Linked DNA regions of Oleomonas cavernae. The protein of the gene in region 1 interacts with the protein of each later gene in a pairwise test. Links are inferred from orthologs where the notes say so. Each region holds a gene or a part of one and is shown on either strand. Other genes may lie near its edges. The genes, in order: rho, hfq and nusG.

Region 1 (3,032 bases):
GTCGCCTCGGTCAAGACCCACGGCATCCTGCAGCCCATCCTGGTGAGGCGCCTGGGCCCTGGCGAGCGCTATGAGATCATCGCCGGTGAACGGCGCTGGCGCGCCGCCCAGGCCGCCCAGCTCCACACCGTGCCGGTGGTGGTGAAGGACTTCACCGATACCGAGGTGATGGAAGTCGCCCTGGTCGAAAACATCCAGCGCGCCGACCTGACCCCGATCGAGGAAGCCGCCGGCTATCAGCGCCTGATCGACGAATTCGGCCAGACCCAGGATGTCATCGCCCAACTGGTGGGCAAGTCGCGCAGCCATATCGCCAACACCGTGCGCCTGCTCACCCTGCCGGCCCCGGTGCGCGACTTCGTCGACCAGGGCAGGCTCTCGGCCGGTCACGCCCGCACCCTGATCGGCCTGCCCAATGCCGTGGCCCTGGCGGCCAAGGCGGTGGAACAGGGCCTGACCGTGCGCCAGATGGAAGACCTCGCCAAGAAGGCCAAGGCCCCGGCCGCGGCCGTGCCGGGCAAGCCCGGCGCACCGGAAAAGGATCGCGACACCGTGCTGCTGGAAGGCGACCTGTCGGCCGCCGTCGGCCTGCCCGTCGCCATCGCCCACAAGGGCGAGACCGGCGGCGCGGTCACCATCCACTACCGCACTTTGGACGAACTCGACGCCCTGTGCCGCCGCCTCAGCCGCCCGGACGACTTCCCGCCGATGTGAATTCGAAGATTACACCTCTCCGCCGCTTGCGGGGAGAGGGAGGGGCCCGTCGCTCGAAGAGCGATGGGAGGGTGAGGTGGTGTGTGATCGAGACCGCGCTTTGTGCCGCCGACTCACCTCTCCCAACCCTCTCCCCCCTGAAGGGCGGAGAGGGCCAGAATGAGCGCAACCAATCCGGTTACGAGTTCATCGAGTCGAAGAACTCGCCGTTGGTCTTGGTGTGCTTGAGCTTGTCGAGCAGGAACTCGATGGCGTCGACCGGGCCCATGGGCATCAGGATGCGGCGCAGGACCCACATCTTGGACAGGGTGCCCTTGTCGACCAGCAGCTCTTCCTTGCGGGTGCCCGACTTGGTGATATCGATGGCCGGGAAGGTGCGCTTGTCCGAGATCTTGCGGTCGAGGATGATTTCCGAGTTACCGGTGCCCTTGAACTCTTCGAAGATCACTTCGTCCATGCGGCTGCCGGTATCGATCAGCGCGGTGGCGATGATGGTCAGCGAACCGCCTTCCTCGATATTGCGGGCGGCACCGAAGAAGCGCTTGGGACGCTGCAGGGCATTGGCGTCGACACCGCCGGTCAGCACCTTGCCCGATGACGGCACCACGGTGTTGTAGGCACGGGCGAGGCGGGTGATCGAGTCGAGCAGGATGACCACGTCGCGCTTGTGCTCGACCAGGCGCTTGGCCTTCTCGATGACCATTTCCGCGACCTGGACGTGACGCACCGCCGGCTCGTCGAAGGTCGAGGAGATGACCTCGCCCTTCACCGAACGGCTCATGTCGGTCACTTCTTCCGGCCGTTCGTCGATCAGCAGGACGATCAGGTAGACTTCCGGGTGGTTGCCGGTGATGGCATGGGCGATGTTCTGCAGCAGCACGGTCTTGCCGGTCCGCGGCGGCGCCACGATCAGGGCGCGCTGGCCCTTGCCCAGGGGCGAGATCAGGTCGATCACCCGGGCCGAGCGATCCTTGATGGTCGGATCATGGGGCTCGAGGTTCAGGCGCTGGTTGGGATAGAGCGGGGTGAGGTTATCGAAGTGGACCTTGTGGCGGATCGCCTCTGGGTCTTCGAAATTGATGGTGTTGACCTTCAGCAGGGCGAAATAGCGCTCGCCATCCTTGGGCGCGCGGATCTGGCCGTCCACCGTGTCGCCGGTGCGCAGGCCGAAGCGGCGGATCTGGCTGGGGCTGACATAGATGTCGTCAGGGCCGGGCAGGTAGTTCGCCTCCGGCGCACGCAGGAAGCCGAAGCCGTCCTGCAGGATTTCCAGCACCCCGCCGCCGGTGATCTCCAGGTCACGGTCCGCGAGTTGCTTGAGGATCGCGAACATCATGTCCTGCTTGCGCAGGGTCGATGCGTTCTCGACCTCGAGCTCCTCGGCATAGGCCAGGAGTTCGGTCGGGGATTTTTCTTTGAGTTCTTGGAGATTCATGCGTTTCACCGACGCCTGAGGCGGGGATAAGGGGGGAGGATTCGGACGGGCGGTGCCGGCTGCAGGAACTGCAAAGCCGAACCGGATGGGCCAGTTGCCGCGATCAGGTCCGAAGAGGAGGAAAGGTCCGATGGATGCCCGCAACAGGCCAAGGTCAAGGCCACCGGCATGCCCAGACGGTCGCACCTTGCGCTGCAACCGCCCGGCTGTCAACTAGAACGGCTTCAGAACCACCAGCAGGACGATGACGATGAACAGCACCGTCGGCACCTCGTTCAGGATCCGGTAGAAGCGTGACCCATGCGGCCGCTCGTCCCGGCCAAAGCGCCTGACCTGGCCCACCAGCATGCCGTGAATGCCCGACATGATGACGACCAGCAGAAACTTGGCATGGAACCAGCCGCCGGAGCCCCAAGCCTCGGTCGCGACCGCAAGGCACAGCCCCAGGATCCAGGTCACGATCATCGACGGGTTGATGATCGCCTTGAGCAGGCGGCGTTCCATAACCTTGAAGGTCTCGGAGGCATCGGAGCCGGGCGCCTTGCCGACATGGTAGACGAACAGCCGGGGCAGATAGAACATGCCCGCCATCCAGGTCGTCACCGCGATGATGTGCAATGCCTTGATGAGATCGTAGTTGTTACGAATGAAATCCATCACGTCTACTCCGCGGGCGTCGCCAGCCTTGTCTCGACCAGCCGGGCAAGGCCCGCAATGAAGGCAGGTTCGGTACCAACCGCCGGCACCCGTATATATGCCGGCACGCCACAGGTCTCGGCCAGGTGGCGATATTCGATATCGAGCTCGACCAGGGTTTCCGAATGTTCGGACACGAAGGCGATCGGCAGCACCACCAGGGCGATGCCCTCGCTGCCGGCGCGCC
Region 2 (2,993 bases), 2.8 Mb from region 1 along the record:
ACAAGGGCGACGTTGCCTTGTACCTGGGCTTCGACGATCACGAGCCGATCATCTACCTGACCACCGCCCGCACGGTCGACGCGGCACCGGACGAAGCGCGGTTCCTGGCCTTCGATGCGCGCACCGGCGACAGGCTGGCGACGCCCAAGTTCACCGAGGGCGTCATGTATTTCCTGTTCCGCCTGCATGTCGACATGTTCACCGGCCTGCCCGGGGAGCTGTTCCTAGGGCTCATGGGCCTGCTGCTGGCGGCCTCGATCGTCTCCGGCGTGGTGGTCTATGGCCCGTTCATGCGCAAGCTCGAGTTCGGCACCGTGCGCAAGAGGCGCAGCACCCGGGTCAAATGGCTGGACCTGCACAACCTGCTGGGCATCGTCACGATCGTCTGGGTGATGGTGGTGGGCCTCACCGGCGTGATCAACACCCTGGCCACGCCGATCCGCGCCCTGTGGCAGATGGGCCAACTGGCCGAGATGACGGCGCCCTATGCCAATGCGCCGCCGCTGGCGCGCCTGGGCTCGGTCGATGCCGCCGTCGGCACCACCAGGGCCGCCGCGCCCGACATGGTGCCGTCCTTCGTCGCCTTCCCGGGGACGCCGTTCTCCAGCAGGCATCACTATGCCGTGTTCATGACCGGCAACACGCCGCTGACCAGCAAGCTGCTGAAGCCGGCCCTGATCGACGCCGGGACCGGCGCCCTGACCGACATGCGCGAGATGCCCTGGTACGTGCAGGCCCTGTTCATCTCGCAGCCCCTGCATTTCGGCGACTATGGCGGCCTGCCCTTGAAGATCGTCTGGGCCTTGCTCGACCTCGTGACCATCATCGTCCTGGGCAGTGGCCTCTATCTGTGGCTGGGCCGGCGGCGGACCTCGTCCATCGAATCGCGCCTGGCCGAGCTCAGCCGCTCGATGCCAGGGGCGGAGGGGCGCCCATCGTGACCGCCAGCCGCATTTTTCGCGTGCCCACCGCGATCGGCCTCGTCAGCGCGGCGGGGCTGCTCTCGGCCCTGATCGGGGATGGGGCGTTCGATGCCCTGTCTTGGGCGGCCCTGGGCCTGCCCGTCGCCCTGATCGGCTGGCACTGGACACGCTGATCGCCAGGCGCCATCGCCTCCCTTGGTGTTGTATTGCCACCGCTAACCCTATATGTGGGTGCGCGCCGCACAGGATTTCGGCCCTGTGCGGCGTTTGTTCCTTGGCCGCCGATTTTCCTTGCGATTGAAAACTTCCCCTGCGATATAATTGTGCAGTGCAGCAAAGTGTGTGTGTCGCTGCCGTGTTTATGGTCACCTCGCGCGGGTGGCCGAGGCGTCGAAAATAAAATCAGACGCAACAAGAAGAAGAAGGTTTTGCTATGTCCGAGCGCTCTCAAAATGTTCAGGACGTGTTTCTGAACTACGTCCGTAAGAACAAGACACCGGTCACCGTATTCCTGGTCAACGGCGTGAAGCTTCAGGGCGTTATCACCTGGTTCGACAATTTCTGCGTCCTGCTGCGCCGTGACGGTCATATCCAGCTTGTCTACAAGCATGCGATTTCGACGGTGATGCCGGCAGCGCCGATCCAGTTGTTCGACCCGCAAACGCCCAGCACCGAGGCCGCGCGCGACCATTGAGCGAACCGCAAAAGCCCCCGGTTCCGTCCCCGGCCCGTCCGGCCGAAGGCGGATCGGGGCGGGCGATCGTCGTTCATCCCTATCTTCGCGGCGCCCCGGCTTCCGACGAGCCGGGCGGTGCTTCCATGCGCCTGCCCGCCGCCCGCCTGGCCGAGGCGGTGGGCCTGACCGCGGCGATTTCGTTGCAGGTGGTCGATGCCATCGAGGCTTCGGTCGACCGTATCCGCCCGGCGACCTGGCTGGGCTCGGGCAAGGTCGACGAGATCAGGCTGCTGGTCGAACTCGACCCTATCGATGTCGTGGTGATGAACTGCGCGCTGTCGCCGGTGCAGCAGCGCAACCTGGAGCGCGAGCTCAAGACCAAGGTCATCGACCGCACCGGCCTGATCCTGGAGATCTTCGGCGAGCGGGCCGCCACCCGCGAGGGCCGGCTGCAGGTCGAACTGGCGCATTTGAGCTATCAGAAGGGCCGGCTGGTCCGCTCCTGGACCCACCTGGAGCGCCAGCGCGGCGGCGCCGGCTTCCTGGGTGGCCCCGGCGAGACCCAGATCGAGACCGACCGGCGCATCATCGGCGAGAAGATCGTGCGCCTGAAGCGCGAGCTGGAAGGCGTTACGCGGACGCGCGAGCTGCACCGCCGCAGCCGCCGCAAGGTACCCAACCCCATCGTGGCCCTGGTCGGTTACACCAATGCCGGCAAGTCGTCGCTGTTCAACCGCCTGACCAAGGCGGAGGTGCTGGCGGCCGACCTGCTGTTCGCGACCCTCGATCCCACCATGCGCGGGATCAGGCTGCCCAGCGGCCGGCAGATCATCCTGTCGGACACTGTGGGCTTCGTCTCGGACCTGCCGACCCATCTGGTCGCCGCCTTCCGCGCGACCCTGGAGGAGGTGCTGGAGGCCGACATCATCGTCCATGTGCGTGACGTGGCGCATCCCGAAAGCGAGGCCCAGAAGGCCGACGTGATGGCGGTGCTGGACGACCTGGGCGTCGATCAGCCCCAGGTCGACGAGCGCATGATCGAGGTCTTGAACAAGATCGACCTGCTCGGCGAGGAGGAGCGGCTGCGCCTGAGCAACCGGGCCCAGCGCATTCCCGAGGTCCTGCCTCTGTCGGCCCTGACGGGCGAGGGGACCGATCGCCTGCTGGCCCTGCTCGACGAGAAACTGGGCCGCCAGCGCGAGTTCATCGAACTGGCCGTCGACCTCGCCGACGGCGCTGCCATCGCCTGGCTCTACGCCAATGGCGAAGTCATCGCCCGTGACGATCGCGACGGCATCGCGCACTTGACCGTCGGCCTCGACCCCGCCGACCGCGGCCGTTTCGAGAAACGCCGGCAGGGCTGATCAGGCCGGCGCCATCAGGTCGAGCAGGGC
Region 3 (3,030 bases), 1.5 Mb from region 1 along the record:
GTTCCCCGGCGACGACATCCCGGTGGTGAAGGGCTCGGCCCTGTGTGCGCTCAACGACTCGGACAAGAAGCTGGGTCATGACGCGATCATCGAGCTGATGGCGGCGGTCGATGCCTACATCCCGCAGCCCGAGCGCCCCAAGGACCGTCCGTTCCTGATGCCGATCGAAGACGTGTTCTCGATCTCGGGCCGCGGCACCGTGGTGACCGGGCGTATCGAGCGCGGCATCGTGAAGGTGGGCGAGGAAGTCGAGATCGTCGGCCTGAAGGACACCAAGAAGACGACGGTGACCGGCGTCGAGATGTTCCGCAAGCTGCTGGACCAGGGCGAGGCGGGCGACAACGTCGGTGCGCTGCTGCGCGGTGTCGGCCGTGACGACGTCGAGCGCGGCCAGGTCCTGGCCAAGCCGGGCTCGATCACGCCGCACACCAAGTTTAAGGCCGAGGCCTATATCCTGACGAAGGAAGAGGGCGGCCGTCATACGCCGTTCTTCACCAACTATCGTCCGCAGTTCTACTTCCGGACCACGGACGTGACCGGCGTCGTGACCCTGCCCGAGGGTGTCGAGATGGTCATGCCGGGCGACAACGTCGCCATGGAAGTCGAGCTGATCGCGCCGATCGCCATGGACGAAGGCCTGCGTTTCGCGATCCGCGAGGGCGGCCGTACCGTCGGCGCCGGCGTCGTCGCGTCCATCGTGAAGTGAGGCCGACGGCATACTGAGTTAGCCCTGCCCGGGCCGGAGGAGTGTAGCTCAATTGGTAGAGCACCGGTCTCCAAAACCGGGGGCTGGGGGTTCGAGCCCCTCCACTCCTGCCAACTTCATGATGGCGAAGCTGGCCGGGCGGGAAAAGTGAACTGGGTTAAGGGCCGGACGCGGGTGACTGCGTCCCGGCCCTGGACTCGTTGAGGGGAAAGGTGTATACCGCCGGCCCCGCCTAAGGATGAGTGAGCGCATGAGCAAGCCGAGTCCGATCGAGTTCGCGCGGCAGGTGCGCCAGGAAGTTTCCAAGGTGACCTGGCCTTCGCGGCGGGAGACCGGCGTTACGACCGTGATGGTGTTCATCATGGTGGTGGTGGCATCGCTGTTCTTCCTGGTGGCCGATATCGGCCTGTCGAAGCTGGTCGAATTTGCCCTCGGCCTGGGAGCGTAAGTCGATGGCAGCGCGTTGGTACATTGTTCATGCCTATTCCGGCTTTGAGAAGAAGGTCGCAGGCGCGATCCGCGAACAGGCCGAACAGAAGGGCATGACCGAGCAGATCACCGAGGTTCTGGTGCCGACCGAGGAAGTGGTCGAAGTGCGCCGGGGCCAGAAGATCAATGCCGAGCGGAAGTTCTTCCCCGGCTATGTTCTGGTGAAGATGGAGATGAGCGATCAGGGCTATCACCTGATCAAGAACACCGCGAAGGTGACGGGTTTCCTCGGGCCGGCCGGCAAGCCGACGCCGATTACCGAGACGGAAGCCCAGCGCATCCTGCACCAGGTGCAGGAAGGCATCGAGCGGCCCAAGTCGACGATCAGTTTCGAGATCGGCGAACAGGTGCGGGTGGCGGACGGCCCCTTCACCTCGTTCAACGGCGTGGTGGAGGATGTCGACAACGAGCGTTCGCGCTTGAAGGTCGCGGTTTCGATTTTCGGCCGGGCAACCCCGGTCGAATTGGAGTTCGCCCAGGTCGAAAAGGTCTGAGGTGGATGGCCCGGCGGCGTGCCGCCGGGTGGCGAGGGGTCGATAACGGTGCGGGGACGCACGGTGCATCGGCCGGTGAGGGAGGCCAACCCGGACAGTCCACCGGGGGCCGTACCCACAACCTCCCGGTTCAACCGGTCGGTCTCGGTGTGAGGCTGGCCAGGAGAGGGATGCGTTATGGCAAAGAAGATTGACGGTTATATCAAATTGCAGGTGCCGGCAGGCTCCGCCAACCCGTCGCCGCCGATCGGGCCGGCGCTGGGTCAGCGCGGCGTCAACATCATGGGCTTCTGCAAGGAATTCAACGCCCAGACCCAGAGCCTGGAAAAGGGCATGCCGATCCCGGTCGTGATCACGGTGTTCTCGGACAAGTCGTTCACCTTCGTGACCAAGACCCCCGGCCACCTACTTCATCAAGAAGGCGGCGGGCGTGAACAAGGGCTCGACGACTCCGGGCCGCGGCACGGTCGGTGCGATCACCAAGGCGCAGCTCCTGGAGATCGCCGCGATCAAGATCAAGGATTCCAATTCCAACGACGTCGAAGCCGTGGCGCGCCAGCTCGCCGGTTCCGCCCTGTCGATGGGCCTGCAGGTGAAGGAGTAACCCCGATGGCTGTCGCAAAGCGTCTGCGCAAGGCCCACGAGGGCATCGATCCTGCCAAGTCCTATCCGCTGACCGATGCCGTGAAGATGGTTCGCGAGCGCGCCACCGCCAAGTTCGACGAGACCATCGAGGTCGCGATGAATCTGGGCGTCGATCCGCGTCACGCCGACCAGATGGTCCGCGGCGTCGTCCTGCTGCCCAACGGCACGGGCAAGACCGTGCGCGTGGCCGTGTTCGCCAAGGGCGACAAGGCCGAGGCGGCCAAGAAGGCCGGTGCCGACATCGTCGGCGCCGACGACCTGGCCGAGAAGGTCCAGGCCGGCCAGATCGAGTTCGACCGCTGCATCGCCACCCCGACATGATGGTCGTGGTCGGCAAGCTGGGTAAGGTGCTGGGCCCGCGCGGCCTGATGCCGAACCCCAAGCTGGGCACCGTGACCGCCGATGTCGTCGGCGCCGTCAAGGCGGCCAAGGGCGGCCAGGTTGAGTTCCGCGTCGAGAAGGCCGGTGTGCTGCAGGCCGGTGTCGGCAAGGCGAGCTTCTCGCCCGAGGCGCTGGAACAGAACATCAAGGCCTTCGTCGAGGCGGTCAATCGGGCCAAGCCGACGGGCGCCAAGGGCACCTACCTCAAGAAGGTCGCGCTCAGCTCGACCATGGGCCCGGGCGTGAAGGTCGAAGTCGGGACGGTCGTCGGCTGACGACCATCTGACGATTTGTGAGTTTGAAGGTCTCCCGGTC

Evidence for each region.
Region 2: the proteins of rho (region 1) and hfq interact in binary tests that used the Escherichia coli proteins (3 or more experiments, as listed by UniProt). The link is inferred for Oleomonas cavernae from one-to-one orthologs.
Region 3: the proteins of rho (region 1) and nusG interact in binary tests that used the Escherichia coli proteins (3 or more experiments, as listed by UniProt). The link is inferred for Oleomonas cavernae from one-to-one orthologs.

What each region holds. Positions count from the first base shown.
Region 1 is NZ_QYUK01000011.1:4,169,457-4,172,488, forward strand. Bases 22-2,900 are described here. They hold rho (transcription termination factor Rho), read right to left. Parts: upstream 2,150-2,900; coding sequence 893-2,149; downstream 22-892. Other genes in these bases: D3874_RS23965 (ParB/RepB/Spo0J family partition protein), read left to right, coding at 22-714; hemJ (protoporphyrinogen oxidase HemJ), read right to left, coding at 2,363-2,806; hemH (ferrochelatase), read right to left, coding at 2,812-2,900. Also shown: more of D3874_RS23965, read left to right, coding at 1-21; more of hemH, read right to left, coding at 2,901-3,032. UniProt on the Escherichia coli protein: Facilitates transcription termination by a mechanism that involves Rho binding to the nascent RNA, activation of Rho's RNA-dependent ATPase activity, and release of the mRNA from the DNA template.
Region 2 is NZ_QYUK01000011.1:1,410,343-1,413,335, reverse strand. What follows is about bases 147-2,986. They hold hfq (RNA chaperone Hfq), read left to right. Parts: upstream 147-1,356; coding sequence 1,357-1,617; downstream 1,618-2,986. Other genes in these bases: D3874_RS10455 (alpha/beta fold hydrolase), read right to left, coding at 2,964-2,986; hflX (GTPase HflX), read left to right, coding at 1,683-2,963; D3874_RS29235 (hypothetical protein), read left to right, coding at 938-1,096; D3874_RS10475 (PepSY-associated TM helix domain-containing protein), read left to right, coding at 147-941. In the rest of the region: more of D3874_RS10475, read left to right, coding at 1-146; more of D3874_RS10455, read right to left, coding at 2,987-2,993. UniProt on the Escherichia coli protein: RNA chaperone that binds small regulatory RNA (sRNAs) and mRNAs to facilitate mRNA translational regulation in response to envelope stress, environmental stress and changes in metabolite concentrations.
Region 3 is NZ_QYUK01000011.1:2,635,951-2,638,980, reverse strand. The notes cover bases 47-2,923. They hold nusG (transcription termination/antitermination protein NusG), read left to right. Parts: upstream 47-1,158; coding sequence 1,159-1,689; downstream 1,690-2,923. Other genes in these bases: secE (preprotein translocase subunit SecE), read left to right, coding at 957-1,154; tuf (elongation factor Tu), read left to right, coding at 47-706. Outside these bases: more of tuf, read left to right, coding at 1-46. UniProt on the Escherichia coli protein: Part of the processive rRNA transcription and antitermination complex (rrnTAC). The complex forms an RNA-chaperone ring around the RNA exit tunnel of RNA polymerase (RNAP).